4 regions of the Streptomyces sp. NPDC006510 genome follow, and region 3 is predicted to be linked to each of the others. Evidence: riboswitches for the same ligand, from Rfam matches in the RefSeq annotation. Region 3 holds a riboswitch; each other region holds the start of a gene.
The links. Region 3 has a riboswitch for cyclic di-AMP ahead of ABZY11_RS04690 (transglycosylase family protein). Riboswitches for the same ligand answer to the same signal wherever they lie in the genome.
Positions count from the first base shown of each region.

Region 1: linked by a shared signal. The riboswitch ahead of ABZY11_RS18540 (peptidoglycan DD-metalloendopeptidase family protein) and the one ahead of ABZY11_RS04690 (transglycosylase family protein) in region 3 are both predicted to bind cyclic di-AMP.
Region 2: linked by a shared signal. The riboswitch ahead of ABZY11_RS21925 (NlpC/P60 family protein) and the one ahead of ABZY11_RS04690 (transglycosylase family protein) in region 3 are both predicted to bind cyclic di-AMP.
Region 4: linked by a shared signal. The riboswitch ahead of ABZY11_RS18675 (M23 family metallopeptidase) and the one ahead of ABZY11_RS04690 (transglycosylase family protein) in region 3 are both predicted to bind cyclic di-AMP.

Region 1 covers NZ_JBEXPH010000054.1:35,630-39,834, reverse strand. The annotation lists gene ABZY11_RS18545 (alpha-galactosidase) at 1-1,928, shown strand, start outside; cyclic di-AMP (ydaO/yuaA leader) riboswitch at 2,225-2,379, shown strand; gene ABZY11_RS18540 (peptidoglycan DD-metalloendopeptidase family protein) at 2,385-3,311, shown strand; gene ABZY11_RS18535 (SGNH/GDSL hydrolase family protein) at 3,500-4,205, shown strand, end outside.
Region 2 covers NZ_JBEXPH010000071.1:28,974-33,178, reverse strand. The annotation lists gene pcrA (DNA helicase PcrA) at 1-1,045, opposite strand, end outside; cyclic di-AMP (ydaO/yuaA leader) riboswitch at 1,304-1,469, shown strand; gene ABZY11_RS21925 (NlpC/P60 family protein) at 1,468-2,637, shown strand; gene ABZY11_RS21920 (hypothetical protein) at 2,693-3,046, opposite strand; gene ABZY11_RS21915 (NlpC/P60 family protein) at 3,361-4,205, shown strand, end outside.
Region 3 covers NZ_JBEXPH010000008.1:69,954-74,158, forward strand. The annotation lists gene ABZY11_RS04680 (septum formation initiator family protein) at 1-112, opposite strand, end outside; gene eno (phosphopyruvate hydratase) at 282-1,571, opposite strand; gene ABZY11_RS04690 (transglycosylase family protein) at 1,857-2,621, opposite strand; cyclic di-AMP (ydaO/yuaA leader) riboswitch at 2,625-2,796, opposite strand; gene ABZY11_RS04695 (transglycosylase family protein) at 3,097-4,059, opposite strand; gene ABZY11_RS04700 (cytochrome P450) at 4,165-4,205, opposite strand, start outside.
Region 4 covers NZ_JBEXPH010000055.1:15,557-19,761, reverse strand. The annotation lists gene ABZY11_RS18680 (aldo/keto reductase) at 1-659, opposite strand, end outside; gene ABZY11_RS18675 (M23 family metallopeptidase) at 895-2,037, opposite strand; cyclic di-AMP (ydaO/yuaA leader) riboswitch at 2,049-2,201, opposite strand; gene ABZY11_RS18670 (PP2C family protein-serine/threonine phosphatase) at 2,480-3,640, opposite strand; tRNA gene ABZY11_RS18665 (tRNA-Met) at 3,870-3,943, opposite strand; gene ABZY11_RS18660 (SPFH domain-containing protein) at 4,045-4,205, opposite strand, start outside.

The DNA of each region.
Region 1 (4,205 bases), on a different contig from region 3:
CCTTCGAGTCCCATCTCGACGGCCGGGAGGAGTATCCGGTGGAGGGCGGCCCCAGGTTCGTCCGCCCGGCACTCTCGGTACGCACCCCCGAGGTTCGCGGCACCGAGTGGGCCTTCGGCGCCGCCGTGGTGGACGGGGACGAACTGCGGATCGACTTCACCGACTCCGTGCACCGGCTCGCCCTCACCCTGCACTACCGGATGCGGGACGACTCCGATGTCGTGGAGCGCTGGGCCACCGTCGCCCACGCCGGACCGGACGGCGCGCCGCTGGAGTTGCTGCGCGCCGACGCGGCCGCCTGGTCGCTGCCCGCCCGGGACGGCTGGCGGCTGAGCCGGCTGCACGGACGCTGGGCGGCGGAGTCGCGGATCGCGCGGGCGGAGCTGACCTACGGCGAGAGCGTCATCTCCAGCAGGCGGGGCCACACCGGCCACCAGTACCTGCCGTGGGTCGCGCTGGACGCCGACGGTGCGGCGACCGAGGAGAGCGGCGAGGTCTACGGCTGCGCGCTCGGCTGGTCCGGGTCGTGGCGGATCTCCGTGCAGCGGCTGCCCGACGGGCTCGTACAGATCACCGGCGGCGCCGGCTACGACGACTCCGGACTGCTGCGGCTCACGCCGGGGGAGTCGTACACCACGCCCGTATTCGCCGGTCTGTGGAGCGGGCAGGGGTTCGGCGGCGCGAGCCGCGCCTGGCATGCCTGGCAGTTGGCCCATGTGATCCCGGACGCGGAGAACCTGCGGCCGGTGCTCTACAACTCCTGGGAGGCGACGGGCTTCGACATCTCGATGGACCAGCAGCGTGCCCTCGCCGAGCGCGCCGCCGCGATGGGCGTCGAGCTGTTCGTGGTGGACGACGCGTGGTTCGGGCAGCGGACCAGTGACCGGGCCGGGCTCGGCGACTGGACGCCGAATCCGGACCGCTTCCCCGGCGGCCTGAAGCCGCTCGCCGACGAAGTGCACGGGCTCGGCATGCAGTTCGGAATCTGGGTCGAGCCGGAAATGGTCAATGCGGACAGTGATCTCTATCGCGCCCACCCCGACTGGGTGCAGCACTTCCCCGGGCGGGCGCGGACGGAGTACCGCCATCAGCTGGTGCTCAATCTGGCTCGCCCCGATGTGCAGGAGTATCTCTGGGAGCAGCTGGACACGCTGCTCTCCGAAACACCTGTCGACTATGTGAAATGGGACTTCAACCGCTGCTTCACCGATGCGGGCTGGCCGGGCGAGGAGTACCCGCAGAAGCTCTGGATCGAGCACGTGGACGCGCTGTACGCGCTGATCGACCGGCTCAGGGCCGCGCATCCCTCGGTCGCGTTCGAGTCCTGCTCGGGCGGCGGCGGCCGGATCGACCTGGGGATCCTGTCCCGTACGGACCAGGTGTGGACCTCCGACAACACCGACCCGCTCGACCGTCTCGCCATCCAGGAGGGCTTCGGGCACCTCCATCCGGCCCGGGTGATGGCCGCCTGGGTCACCGACAGTCCGAACCACCAGCTCAACGGCAGGGTCAGCTCGCTGCGCTTCCGTTTCGTGAGCGCGATGGCCGGTGTGCTCGGGGTCGGCGGGGACCTCACTGAATGGAGCGAGGAGGAGCTGGCCGAGGCGCGGACCTGGGTGGACATCTACAAGGAGATCCGGCCGATCGTGCAGTGGGGCGAGCTGTACCGGCTGCGCGAGCCGCGCGGCGGACTCAGTGCGGTCCAGTACGTCCACGGGGAGGAGACCGTGGTCCTGATGTGGCTGGAGGCGCAGAGGTACGGGGAGCGGCCCCCGGCTCTGCGGCTGCGCGGGCTCGACCCCGCGGCGACGTACACCTGCCTGGACACGGGGGCGGTGCACCACGGTTCGGCGCTGCTGCATCAGGGACTGCACACCGGACTCCGAGGCGATCTCGACGCGCGGGTGCTGAGGCTCCGACGGGGGTGACACTCGCGGCATGTCCGTAATGCGGTTATTTGCCATAACATGCCCCGTTTATGCGGGACATGGGTGCCGCCTCGTGAGCGGAATCATATCCGTGACGGTGTGTGGTGACGGCAATGTTGGGGCATCCGTGCGCGGCGCGGAAATCAAAGATCCTTAATCCACGGAGTGTGACCGGAATTCCGCGCTGAATTCCCGGCGCGGATTCCGGCGTGGAACCCGTGGCTTGTTCTCGTCGTCCCGGCTCGCTTACGGTCACCGTCAATCCGGACGGACCGCCTAATCCTGCCGCCGACCGGAATCCGCATCCACTCATCGCGTGGCAGGAGCGGGGGAACCAGGTAAGCCGCCGACCGGAGAAATCCGGTCGGCTCGGGGTGAAGTCGCGCTCGGCGCGGCCGGGCATCTCCAGCCCGAACCCGACAGCTCACCTCGTAGGCGCCGGAGAGGAAGTACTTCATGCCCATATCGGGTAAGCACCGTCGTCCGAAGATCAGCACCATCGCCCGTGGCGTCGCCGCGGCAAGCGCCGGCGGCGCCGTCGTCGCACTGCCGCTGCTCGGTGCCACCGGTGCCCACGCCGTGGAGCAGGCCGCTCCGGCCGCCGCACCGAAGTCGGCCGCCGCCACGCAGGCCGCGCCGGTCTCCCAGAAGCAGGCCGCCACCACGACGTACTCCGTCGTCTCCGGCGACTACCTGTCGAAGATCGCCGCCGAGCACAAGATCAAGGGCGGCTGGCAGAAGCTGTACCAGGACAACCGCAAGGTCGTCGGCGAGGATCCCAGCCTGATCTTCCCGGGCATGAAACTGACCCTCGTTGCCAAGGCGTCCGGCAACGCCGCGCCCACCGGCGCCGGCACCGGCTCGGCCCTCCCGTCGAAGGCGCCCTCGGTCGCCTCGTCGGCCGCGCAGAAGTCCGCCCCGGCCAAGTCCGTGACCGCCGCCCCGGAGACCAAGGCCCCGGCCGCCCGGAGCACCGCCTCCGGTTACGCCCACCCGGTCCCCGGCAACCACACCACCAACTACCGGGCCTCCGGCTCCAACTGGTCCAGCGGCAGCCACACCGGCATCGACTTCCCCGTCGCCACCGGCACCAGCGTCAAGGCCATCACCTCCGGTACCGTCGTCACCGCCGGCTGGGGCGGCGCGTACGGCAACCAGGTCGTCATCAGGCACGCCGACGGCCACTACTCGCAGTACGGCCACATGTCCTCCCTCTCCGTCTCGGCGGGTCAGGCCGTGAGCGCCGGCCAGCAGGTCGGCCTCTCCGGTGCCACCGGCAACGCCACCGGCCCGCACCTGCACTTCGAGGTCCGCACGGGCCCGGGGTACGGCTCGGACATCGACCCGATCGCCTTCCTGGCCTCGCACGGCATCTACGTCTGAGCCGAACGGCCGGGCAGCTGAGCGACAAAGCATGACCTGAGCAACACAGCAGGGGCGGTGCGCGGCGGCGCACCGCCCCTCTGCTTATTCCCCCTTTACCAAAAACTGACCGGGTGGTCTATCTCACCACCCGTCAACCCCTTATTACGGTCGCGTAGGTCACATTCAGCGGTGCAGGATAAGCGTTTGTGGCAGACGATTCGAGAAAAAACCAACGTGGCGTCAACAACCGACAGGGCGTCATCGGGTCGTACGCGGCGATCGGCGACAGCTTCACCGAGGGAGTCGGCGACCCCGGCCCGGACGGGACCTTCGTCGGCTGGGCGGACCGTTTCGCGGTACTCCTCGCGGACCAGCTCCCGGACCCCGATGCGGCGACGGGCGCCGAAGGCTCCGCGCACGGGAATTTCGGGTACGCCAATCTCGCCGTACGCGGACGCCTCCTCGACCAGATCGTCGAGGAGCAGGTGCCCCGCGCCAGGGAGCTCGCACCCGACCTGGTGAGCTTCTGCGCCGGCGGCAACGACATCATCCGGCCGGGCACCGACCCCGACGACGTGGCCGAGCGCTTCGAGCGCGCCGTCGCCGAGTTGACCGAGGCGGTCGGCACGGTCATGGTCACCACCGGCTTCGACACCCGTGGCGTTCCCGTGCTGCGCCATCTGCGCGGCAAGATCGCCACGTACACCGCCCATGTACGGGCCATCGCCGACCGCTACGACTGCCCGGTCCTGGACCTGTGGTCGCTGCGGTCCGTCCAGGACCGGCGCGCCTGGGACGACGACCGGCTCCATCTGTCGCCCGAGGGACACACCAGGGTCGCGCTGCGCGCCGCCCAGGTCCTCGGCATCGACGTGCCGGCCGACCCCGACCAGGAATGGCCCCCGCAGGCAC
Region 2 (4,205 bases), on a different contig from region 3:
TCTGCTCCAGCAGGATCGTGGTCGCGTTCGGGTAGTCCTCCTCGAACTGGAGGATGTTGCGGATGGTCGCGCCGCGGAAGGCGTAGATCGACTGGTCCGCGTCACCCACGACGCACAGCTCGGCCGGGGCGTCGCCCTCGCCCGCCGGGCCGACCAGCTCCCGTACGAGGGTGTACTGGGCGTGGTTGGTGTCCTGGTACTCGTCGACCAGGACGTGCCGGAAGCGGCGGCGGTAGTGCTCGGCGACGTCCGGGAACGCCTGGAGCAGGTGGACTGTCGTCATGATGATGTCGTCGAAGTCCAGCGCGTTGGCCTCGCGCAGCCGGGACTGGTACATCGCGTAGGCCTGGGCGAGGGTCTTCTCGAAGCCGTCCGCGGCCTGGCCGGCGAAGGTCTCCTCGTCGATCAGCTCGTTCTTCAGGTTGGAGACCTTGGCCGTGAACGACTTCGGCGGGAAGCGCTTCGGGTCCAGGTCGAGATCGCGGCAGACCAGGGCCATCAGCCGCTTGGAGTCGGCGGCGTCGTAGATCGAGAACGACGAGGTGAAGCCGAGCTTCTTCGACTCGCGGCGCAGGATGCGTACGCACGCGCTGTGGAAGGTCATGACCCACATCGCGTTGGCGCGCGGTCCGACGAGCTGCTCGACGCGCTCCTTCATCTCGCCCGCGGCCTTGTTGGTGAAGGTGATCGCCAGGATCTGGCCGGGGTGCACCCCGCGCTCCGCGAGGAGGTGGGCGATCCGGTGGGTCAGCACCCGGGTCTTGCCCGAGCCGGCCCCGGCGACGATGAGCAGCGGGGACCCCGCGTGGACGACGGCGGCACGCTGCTCGGTGTTCAGCCCGTCGAGGAGCGCCGCGGAGTCGATGACGGGGCGGTGCGCGCCGTCGCGGTAGTAGGCGTCCCTGGGCGGCGGGGGCCCGTCGAACACGCCCGCGAAGAGGTCCTCCGGCACCGCTTCGGGTGCGGAGTCCTCGGGGGGCGGCGGGGGCTCTTCCTCCGAGTGCTGGAGGCCGGCCAGGAAGCTGTCGTCAAAGAGGCTGCTCATCGCTTGTCGAGTCTAGGCCGCCGCACGGACACCCGTCGGCCGCATGGCGAACCGCGCGCCTACGACGGACACCCAGCGGAGGTGCGCGCCCACACCGCGTAAGGAATCAGGGACCCTTGCCCGCTCCGGGCACGCCGCTTCGACAAGGTCACGAAAACGTATCGGGCATATCGAACATCAACCTTCACAGCAGCACCATGGGTTGGCTAGCGTGCTCGACCGGGCGGCCCGTACCCCCTTGAGGCGAACCACGCCGAGCGGGCGCCTCCGCCGAATCCGGGCTGCCTCCGCGGGAGTTCGGAACCGGGGACCCATACGCAGCACCGGGGTGAATCGGTCCTTATCCCCCACTCGGACCGTAGGGCAGCCTTCCGTTCCGCCCGAACCCGACAGCTAACCCGGTAGGCGGTCCACGGAAGGAGATGCCGGCCTTGGCGTCGCATCGCAAACCGCGCACCCGGGTGCGCACCACCGCACCGGCCGTCGGGCTCACCACGGCGGCACTGGCGTCCGTGACCCTGCTCTCCACGCAGAGCGCCACGGCCGCTCCCGATCCGAAGCCCGGCATCGAGGACGTCCAGAAGAAGGTCGACGAGCTCTACCGGCAGGCGGGCACCGCGACCCAGCAGTACAACCAGGCGAAGGAAGCCTCCGCCGCCCAGCGCGCCAAGGTCGACGCCCTGCTGGACGACGTCGCGAAGCGCGCCGACAAGCTCAACGAGGCGCGCAGGACGCTCGGCGCCTACGCGGCCGCGCAGTACCGCAGCGGCTCCATCACGCCGAACGCCACGTTCTTCCTGGCCGACGACCCGCAGTCGTACTTCGACCAGAGCCAGTTGATGGACCGGATGACCAGCCGGCAGCAGCAGGCGATCACGGACTTCCGTACGCAGCAGGCCAAGGCGTCCAAGAAGCGCGCCGAGGCCGTGCGGAGCCTGGAGACGCTGACGACGACGCAGAACACGCTGCGCACCAGCAAGCAGGACGTCCGGACGAAGCTGGGCGAGGCGCGCACGCTGCTGTCGAAGCTGACCGCCGAGGAGAAGGCGCGGCTCGCGGAGATCGAGCGCAAGAAGGAGGCGGAGGCCAGGCGCAAGGCCGAGGAGCTGGCGAAGCAGCAGGCCGCCGCGAAGGCGGAGGCGGACCGCAAGGCCGAGGAGGCCGCGAAGGAGTCGGGTTCCGGCAGCGGTACAGGGACTGGCTCCGGCACGGGCACCGGTACCGGCTCGGACAGCGACGCGACCACCAAGGCGGAGAAGGTCCTCGCCTTCGCCAGGGCCCAGATCGGCAAGCCGTACGTCTGGGGCGCGACGGGCCCGGCGTCGTACGACTGCTCCGGGCTCACCCAGGCCGCGTGGAAGTCGGCGGGCGTGGACATACCGCGGACCACCTGGGACCAGGTCAAGATCGGCACCCGGGTCGCCACGGCGGACCTGCGGCCGGGGGACCTGGTCTTCTTCTACGACGACATCAGCCACGTCGGCATCTACAAGGGTGACGGGATGATGATCCACGCGCCGAAGCCCGGGGCGAACGTGCGCGAGGAGTCGATCTACTACATGCCGATCCACGGCAGCGTGCGGCCGGCGTAGCAGGCCTCCACGCGCCGCGCCGCCCCGGTGCCGGGGCGGCGCGGCGCGGGCGGGATCAGGTCCAGAGCGTGGCGATGAAGATGTTGAGCACCGTCAGTCCGCCCACCGCCGCGAAGGCGCCCTTGTCGACCGTCTCCTCGTCCCGCTTGATGTAGACGAGCGCGAGGATGACGACCAGGACCAGCGTCTTGACGCCGATCTTGATGTTGTTCACGTGGTTGCCGTCGGCCTCGTTCAGCCCGACCAGTGCGACACCGGTGACCAGCATGGTCAGCGCACCGTGCAGCATCGCCGGGACGAACCGGGCCGTTCCCGCGCCCATCGCCTTCATCTGGGTCAGGAAACCGCCCAGCAGGGAGGCGATGCCGATGATGTGCAGGGCGACGAAGACATGAATGAGTACGTCCATGAGGCCGCAGCCTAGCCCCGGCCATATCACCACTCGGCAGGCAGGTACACCTTCCCGATCGCTTCACTCACACCTGTACCAATTGCCTGACTCTGGTGCAATTTTCCCGATCACTGGACGACATCGCCACGCCAAATTCAGACAATAAGCGTCATTACGACTCCTGCCCGTGCCCCGGGTTTAGCGTCCCTGATCAGGTGACCGCCCGCACCGCCGCTCCGTACGCGGACGGCGCACCGGTCGCCCCGCCAGGAGTTGTGGCGGGCCCGTCGGTAGCCCCCGACGGGCAGTCGTCAGGAAGGACGCACGCCCTCGTGGCAGCGCATCGAAAACCCAAGCAGCGCCCGTACACCGGCCCTGCTGCCCGCACCGCGGCGACCCTCGCCCTCGCCGGGGCCGCCACCGCCGCCGCACTGCCGGGCCCGGCGCACGCCGATCCGCAGCGCACCCCCGCCCAGGTCAAGGCCGAGGTGGACCGGCTGTACCACGACGCGGAGGTCGCCACCGAGCAGTACAACGGCGCGAAGGAGAAGGCCGACGCCGCGGAGGACGCCCTCGACACCCTGCGCGACGAGGCCGCCCGCAGGACCGAGCGCCTCAACGCCTCGCGCGACGCGCTGGGTTCGTTCGCCGCCGCGCAGTACCGCACCGGCGGCCTCGGCACGTCCGTGCAGCTGGCGCTCTCCTCCGACCCCGACCAGTACCTGGAGCGGGCGTCGTACGTGGACCGGATCGGCGACCGCCGGGCCGCCGCGCTCGACAAGGTCCGCCATCAGGTCGCCCAGATCGCCATGCTGCGCTCGCAGGCCGAGGGGAAGCTGGCCGCACTCGCCTCCCGCCGGGCCGAACTGAAGAAGCACAAGGCGACGATCACGACCAAGCTGGCCGGTGCCCAGCAGCTCCTCGCCCGGCTGACCCCGCCCGAGCGCAGCGCCTACGAGAACTCCGACCACGGTTCGGCCGGCGCGCGTACCGCCGACCGCGCCGACCGCGCCACCGCGCGCGGCCCCGTCCGGGCGCCGAACGCCCGCGCCGCCGAGGCCGTCGCGTTCGCGTACGGGGCACTCGGCAAGCCGTACGTCTGGGGCGCCACCGGCCCCTCCTCGTTCGACTGCTCCGGGCTCACCCAGGCCGCCTGGCGCTCCGCCGGTGTCTCGCT
Region 3 (4,205 bases):
AGCGGCGGGCCTGGCGGCGGTTCTGGGACCGGTAGACACGGGCAGCGGTCTGCTCGCCGAGCAGCCGCAGCCGGGTCGCGGTGGAGAACCGGTCCCGGTCCTTCGCGGCCATGTCTCCGCCTCCCCACTACACACGTCCGTCCCCGCACACGGTACGGGACCGAGTACGGGGACGGACGGACGCCATGACCTCCGGCCCCTGACGGGCCGGAAGGGATCAGCCCTTGCTGTGCCTACTGGTTCGCGGAGCGCTGTGCCTACTGGTTCGCGGAGCGCTGTGCCTACTGGTTCGCGGAGCGAAACCGCGGGAACGCCGAGCGGCCCGCGTACACCGCGGCGTCGTCGAGGATCTCCTCGATGCGCAGCAGCTGGTTGTACTTGGCGACGCGGTCCGAGCGGGCCGGGGCGCCGGTCTTGATCTGGCCGCAGTTCACGGCGACCGCGAGGTCGGCGATGGTGACGTCCTCGGTCTCGCCGGAACGGTGCGACATCATGCACTTGAAGCCGTTGCGCTGGGCCAGCTCGACGGCGTCCAGGGTCTCGGTCAGCGAGCCGATCTGGTTGACCTTGACGAGCAGGGCGTTGGCGGAGCCCTCCTCGATGCCGCGGGCCAGGCGCTCCGGGTTGGTGACGAAGAGGTCGTCGCCGACGATCTGCACCTTGGCGCCGAGCTTGTCGGTGATGACCTTCCAGCCGGCCCAGTCGTCCTCGTACAGCGGGTCCTCGATGGAGACCAGCGGGTACGCGGAGACGAGCTCCTCGTAGTACTCGGTCATCTCGGCGGCCGAACGGGACTTGCCCTCGAACTCGTACTTGCCGTCCTTGTAGAACTCGGACGCGGCGACGTCGAGCGCGAGCGCGATGTCCTTGCCCGGGGCGTAGCCGGCTTCCTTGATGGCCTCGATGATGAGGTCGAGGGCGGCGCGGTTCGACTCCAGGTTCGGCGCGAAGCCGCCCTCGTCGCCGAGACCGGTCGACAGGCCCTTGGTCTTCAGGACCTTCTTCAGCGTGTGGTAGACCTCGGCACCCCAGCGCAGGGCCTCGGAGAAGGACTCGGCGCCGATCGGCGCGATCATGAACTCCTGGATGTCCACGTTGGAGTCGGCGTGCGAACCGCCGTTGAGGATGTTCATCATCGGAACGGGCAGCAGGTGCGCGTTCGGGCCGCCGAGGTAGCGGAACAGCGGCAGGTCCGAGGCCTCGGAGGCGGCGTGGGCGACGGCCAGCGAGACGCCGAGGATGGCGTTGGCGCCGAGCGAGCCCTTGTTCTCGGTGGCGTCCAGGTCGAACATCGCCTGGTCGATCAGCCGCTGCTCGGTGGCGTCGTAGCCGACGAGCTCCGGACCGATCTGCTCGATCACGGCGAGGACGGCCTTCTCGACGCCCTTGCCCTGGTAGCGGTTGGGGTCACCGTCGCGAAGCTCAATGGCCTCGAACGCACCGGTGGAGGCGCCGGACGGAACGGCAGCACGGCCCGTGCTGCCGTCGTCGAGGCCGACCTCTACCTCGACCGTGGGGTTTCCGCGGGAGTCGAGGATTTCCCGGGCTACGACGACGTCGATGGACGGCACGAGGCATCTCCTTCTGGGATATGACGCTGGTTGTGCAGGGTCACTTTGGCCTTGCGACAAGAGCCTAACCGGCCCGGCCCGATCAGTCGGCCGACCGCCCGGCCCCTGGGACGAAAAAGGACCCAAGGGCTCACATTGCCGGGCAAACAGCCAGAAATTTACTGGTCGGTAACTACAACACTTGAACGGTCCGGCGCTCTCCCGAGCACAGACGGCGGAACCCCGGCCCGGCGCATACGGGGGATGCGCGCCGGGCCGGGGTGCTCAGGGAGGAGAGAGCCGTGACTACTTCGTCAGGTGCAGCTGCTGACCCGGGTAGATCAGGTCGGCGTCCTTGACGATGTCCTTGTTCAGCTCGAACAGCTGCTGCCAGCCACCCTCGACCTTGTGGTCGGCGGCGATCTGGCTCAGCGAGTCGCCGGAGACGACCTTGTACTCGCCGTCGCCCTTCTTGACCTTCTCGCCGGTCGGGGTGGTGACGGTCTTCTTCGACTCGGCCTGCGGGGCGGCGGAGCGCTCGGAGCGGGAGGCGGCGGGGGCCTCGGTGCGCTCGCTCTGCTTCGGCTGGGCCTGCTGGGCCGGCTGCGACTGCTGCTTCGGGGCGGCCGGGGCGCTCTGCTGCTCGGAGGCGCCGGAGTTCGAGGAGGAGCCGGTGTCGACACCCGGGTCGACACCGTCGTTGGTCAGGCCGCCGGCACCGGCGCAGGCCCAGGCACCCGGACCCTGCATGTCGAGGAGCTTCTCGGCGGTGGCGATCTGCTGGGCCTTGGTGGCCAGGTCGGCACGGGCGGCGTACTGCGTACCGCCGGCGGCGGCCCAGCTGGACTGCGAGAACTGCAGCCCGCCGTAGTAGCCGTTGCCGGTGTTGATGGACCAGTTGCCACCGGACTCGCACTGGGCGACGGCGTCCCAGGTGGCGACGGAGGCGGCGGAGGCGTTGGTCGCGCCCATCAGGGGCACGGCGACGGCGGCACCGGCGACACCGGCGAGCGTGGCGATACGGACGGCCTTGGACGGGCGGCGGTGCTTGCCCTTGCTGGAAAGCAGCATGGAACTTCTCCTCACCGACGCCTGCGAGGTGAGCTGTCGGGTTCGGGCCAAGTGAGTTGCCCGGTCGCACGTCCTAGCACGCGACTTCACCCCAAGCCGGTCCTGATGCGTCTTTCGACGATCGGGTCCGGCGCTTACCTGGGTCCCCCGCTCCTGCCTACGGCGCTTTACGCGTCTGTTCCCTTCGACCGACGGCAGGATTCGGCGTGACGGTCGACGGGGCCCGCGGTGCGAGCGATTCCGACCGTAAACATACGCAACCCTCACATTCAAAGATGGACACATCGGACAATCGGCCCGTACTTGCATCTGAAGAACCATCGTTTCCGCAGGTGGGACGCGATACGGGAGGGCCCCCCGGGCGCGACACGCCAGTTGACGCAAAGAGACCCATGTCTCACTTGCGCATAAGTGGACATAGGTCCCTGAACTGCCCCAGTTTTTGAGGCGCTTTTAGTCGATTATCAGACTTCCCTCACTTGGTCTTCACATCGAGATCGAGGCTCTGGCCAGGGAGGATGAGGTCCGGGTCGGAGCCGACGGCACCCTTGTTGGCCTCATAGAGTGCGGGCCAGCCGCCGGGAACCTTCTGTGCGTCAGCAATCGACCAGAGGTTGTCGCCGGGGCGCACGGTGTACGCGCCGTCAGCCGCCGGCTCGGCCGTGTCGCGCGCGTCGTTGCCGCCGCGGGAGGCATGACGGCCCGACTCCCGGCCGCCGCCGTCCGTGCCGCGGCTCCCCTCACTGGCCGGCGCGCCGCGGTGCTTGCCGCCCACACCGGTGGACGAGTCGGGCGAGCCGGACGGGTCACGGGGTGCGTCCGAGGGCGCGTCGGGGGACGGGGTGGTCGAGGCCGAGGGCTTCGGGGACGGCGAGGTCCCCCCTGACGGCTTGCCGGCCTCGTCCGAGCCGTCGGTGCCGTCCACGGCGTCCGTACCGTCCGAGGCGCGCTCGGAGGGCGTCGTGTCGTCGGACGGGTCCGCCGACGCGTCGTCAGCCGGCTTCGCGCTCCCGGTCGGGTCGTCGGCGGGTACGGAGCCCGGGTCGACGCCCGGCAGCGTCCCGTCCGCGGCGAGGCCGGAGATGACCGCACAGCTGGGCCAGGCCTGCGGGCCCCGGTCGTCCAGCACCTTCTGGGCCACCGCTATCTGCTGCGCCCGGCTGGCGAGGTCGGCGCGCTCCGCGTACGCCTCACCGCCGTACGCCTTCCAGGTCTCCTGCGAGAACTGCAGACCCCCGTAGTAGCCGTTGCCGAGGTCGGCGCTCCACATGCCACCGCTCTCGCACTCGGCCACCCGGTCCCAGGTCGTGGCGTCGGCCGCGTGCGCGCCGGAGGCGCCGAGCAGCGGGATGGCGATGGCCGATCCGGTCACACCCGCGGCGACGACGATGGCGGGTGCCTGACGGGGGCGACGGTGTCTGCCGTTCGCGGAGCCCATGGGGTTGCCTTCCGTGTGACTGACGTGTGACTGGTGAGTCGAACGGTGAACCTAGCGGGACTCGAACGCGCGTCACAAGTCGATGCAGCGCAGATCACGTGAAAGTCACAGAGTTGACAGGGTGTCATTTCCGGCGCCGGCGGGCC
Region 4 (4,205 bases), on a different contig from region 3:
CCGGTGAGGAAGCCGGAAGCCAGGGCGAAGTACGGCACGGCGGCGAGCCCGGCGCGGGCGGCCGTGTCCTGGAGTTCGCCCTCGTACGTGTCGCGGGAGACCAGGTTGTAGTGCGGCTGCAGGGCGACGTAGCGGGCCAGCCCCTCGCGCTCCGAGAAGTCCAGGGAGGCCTGGAGCCGCTCGGGGCTGATGTTGGAGGCGGCGATCTCCCGGACCTTGCCCTCCTTCACCAGCTGGTCGAGGGCGGTGATGATGTCCTCGACCGGGACGGTCTCGTCATCGAAGTGCGTGTAGTAGAGATCGATGCGGTCGGTGCCGAGCCGACGCAGCGACGCCTCGGCCGCGGCCTTGATGTTGACGGGCGCGAGCCCCCGGTACGAGGGGTGGGTGGAGACCTTGGTGGCGACGACGATGTCGGCGCGGTCGGAGCGGGAGGCCAGCCACTTGCCGATGACCGTCTCCGACTCCCCGCCCTCGTTGCCCGGAACCCAGGCGGAGTAGCCGTCGGCGGTGTCGATGAAGTTGCCTCCGGCCGCGGCGTAGGCGTCCAGCACGGCGAACGACTGCGCCTCGTCGGCGGTCCAGCCGAAGACGTTGCCGCCGAGAGCGAGCGGGAAGACCTGAAGGTCGGAAGGGCCCAGCCTGCGAAGAGAAGTCATAAGTGGATCAACGAATTCCGGCGGGCCCGCTATTCCAGGTGCTCGCCGTTTTCCCCACCGCCGGCTCTCCCCCACCGGCCGCTCTTCCTCGCTGCCCTCTGCCCCACCGCCCGCTCTTCCCCACCGCTCACAACAGACCGGCAGCCCTGACGTCGGGGGGTGAGCGTCAGGACTGCCGGGGTTCGTCGGCCGGCGAACCGGCTCGGATCAAGAGGCCCGCGGGGCGGGCGTCGCCTCAGGGGTTGAGGCCCTTGCCGCGGAGCCAGGCCATCGGGTCGATGCCCGTGCCGTCGGCGGTGTGGACCTCCATGTGGAGGTGCGGTCCCGTCACGTTGCCGGTCGCGCCGACCCGGCCGATGGTGTCACCGGTGCTGACCTTCTGGCCGACGCTGACACCGATCGAGGACTGGTGGCAGAACCACAGCTCCGTGCCGTCGTCGAGTTCCAGCACCGTGCGGTAGCCGTACGCACCGGACCAGCCGGCCGACTTGACCGTGGCGCCGTGCACGGCCTTGATCGGGGTGCCGGTCGGGGCCGCGAAGTCGAGGCCGGTGTGGTAGCCGGAGGACCACATCGAGCCGGCCTGGCCGAAGGTCGAGGTGATCGTGTACGAGGAGGTCGGGATGGCGTAGCTGGCGGCGAGCTTGGCGAGCCGCAGGGCCTCCGCCTTCTTCTTGGCCTCCTCCTCCGCCTTCTTCTTCTCGGCGGCGGCCTTGGCCTTGGCCTCGTCCTGCTGCTTCTCGGCCTCGGCGGCGGCCTTCTCGGCGGCTTCCTTCTCCTGGGTCGCCTTGGCCTCGGCCGCGGCGGCGTCCTGCTGCTGCTCGGCCTGCTGGAGGATGCGGGCGCGGAGCGCCTCGCCCGCATCCGTCGTGCCCTGCTCGGCCTCGGCGGTGGTGATGCCGGCGGTGGTCAGCGGGGCGGTGGCGGCCGCGACCTCGGTCTTGTCCGTCTCGGACTCGTCGGAGAACAAGGAGCCCACGCCGGGAAGGGACTTGGCGTCGGGGAGGTTGTCCGCGATGGAGTCGGGCACGGAGATGGAGACCGGCGGCTTGCTCTGCGCGGTGGCCATGCCGCCCGCGCCGACCGCCGCGATGACGCCGACACCCAGCACCGTGGAGCTGCGGGCGAGTCCGTTGCGCTGCTTGGCGACGCGGTGCTTGCCGCGCACCGGGCGGACGGACTCCTCGGTGGGGTTCCACTCGTCCCAGCCGCGGTCGGACTCGCCGTTGCCGTCGGCGCGGAAGTCGCTGCCGAACTCACCGGTGAATTCGCCGGTGAAGTCGCCGCCGGGCTCGGTGCCGAAGTCGGCTCCGTAACCGGTGCCGTAGTCGGGATTGAACCGAGACGGGGCCTCGGGGGCAGGCTTGTTGGACGCCACGGGGGCGCACTCCTTTCCTTCCTTCTCGCCTACCGGGTTAGCTGACGGGTTCGGAGCAGGAAGGTCTCCTACGGGCCCCTCCGCCTCTCACGAGACACAGGTGTCCGATTCACCCCATGTAGGTGGTTCCCCGGTTCCCTTGCGGAATTCGGCGCTCGCGCACGGTGCCGCCACTGACGACGGCTGGGACGACCGCGCTGCGTTATCGAACGTTAATAGACACCGGGGTCGTATTCCAAGCCGTTCCCACTGATCGTTCACGTCTTTGGCCTGGACTTTACGGGGCAAAAGCGGGCGGAATCGGATGAGTTGACCGACCCTCAGCCACTACCCCGTTTCTGATGTTGCGTCAAATGTTATGCGGAGCGACGCCCTTCGGTTACGCACGGTGGCATCGCACCCGTCGCACCCCCGCACCGCACCCCCGCACCGCACCCGCCCCTCACGCCTCCTCAGCACCGACGATCCGCACGGTCCTCCGCCGGTCCGGCTGCCCCTCCGCGGGACGTGCGACCGCGAGCAACGCCATGTCGTCGGTCGTCTCGCCACCCGTGTGCAGGCGCACGTCGTCGGTCAGCGCGGACAGCAGTTCCTCGGGCCCCGGAAAGATCCGCCCGCGCAACCGGGCCGCCGGATCGTAGAAGACCCCCTCGGCGTTCCGCGCCTCGGAGAGGCCGTCCGTGTAGAGGAGCAGGGTCGTACCGGCCGACAGGTCCCACTCGTCCGTGTGCTCCTGCCACACCCCCAGGCCCATCCCGAGCGGCAGCGCGGGCACGGAGGGCTTCAGCACCTCCAGCGCCCCGCCCGGGTGCAGCAGGATCGGCTCGGGGTGACCGCGGTTGACGATCCGCACCCGGGCCAGCCCGGGCGGGATCTCGGCCAGCACGGCGGTGATGAAGCCCTCCAGCGCGTCGAGCCCGCCCCGCCGCGCCTCCTCCCGTGCCAGCGCCCGCTCCAGCCGCCCCGCCACCCCCTCCAGCGAGGGTTCCTGCTCGGCCGCCTCACGGAACGCCCCGATGACCACCGCCACCGTCTCCACGGCGTCGAGCCCCTTCCCCCGTACGTCCCCGACCACCAGCCGCACCCCCTGCGGGGTGTCCGCCACGGCGAACAGGTCGCCGCCGACGAACTCGTCCGCCTGCGCAGCCTCGTACCGCGCCGCGACATGCAGTCCGCCGGTCCGGTCGGCCGGCTGCGGCAGTACCGCGCGCATGGCCGTCTCCGCGACGAAGCGCGCGGAGGCCAGCTGCTCGTTGCCGCGCCGCACGACCCCGTTGATCACGACCGCGAGGACCGAGACGGTGGCCAGGGTGAGCAGCTCGATCAACGGCACGACGTCCGGCAACGTGCTGCTGTACAGCCGCAGCGCGATGACGGCCAGCATCGAGGCGATACCGGTGCGGATGGTGCTGGCCAGCGAGAAGAACGGGGCGGCGATCAGCGGAGCGGCCACGAACAACGGAATGGCGGTGAAGGTCGGCGGGGTGAGGAGGTCGAACACCAGCCCGCCGAGAATCATCAGGGCGGGCAGGGTGCGCACGAACGACCGGGTACGGGCCCCGCCCCCGGCCTGCCTGCCACGCCGCTTCTCCCGCTTCCACACCTGTGGTCTCCTGCCCGGTACGCGCGCGGCTGCGGACGGTACCGCGCCCCACCCCAGGCTCACCGGAGCGGAACGCGGCGGCGACTCCTCGTCGGCCAATGGGGGGACACATGTGGTGTGGCTCACGTACCGCCCAGACCCGGCCGCTGCCCCGGCCGCTGCGCGCGGGCCACGGACCGAACGATTCAGACCCGGCACGCTGTATGCGTGCCGGGCCTGAATTCTTCAGTAGCGGGGACAGGATTTGAACCTGCGACCTCTGGGTTATGAGCCCAGCGAGCTACCGAGCTGCTCCACCCCGCGTCGGTGAACACAACTCTACGGCATGTCCGGCGCTCTTTTGACCACTCGGGTTCTCCCGGCCTTCACCCCCGACCTTCGCCCCGGCCGTCACCCCTGCCGCATCAGGACGGATTCGTCTCGGAGATACGGGGAGCGGAAGTGGCCTTCCCATGGACCGCCGGCGGCTTCACCGGGTTCGCGCCCCGCTGCAACGAGTGGAGGATCGCCAGCCCCTGGCCGACGACGCCCGCCGCCATCTCGTTGACACCATTGGTGCCGTTGA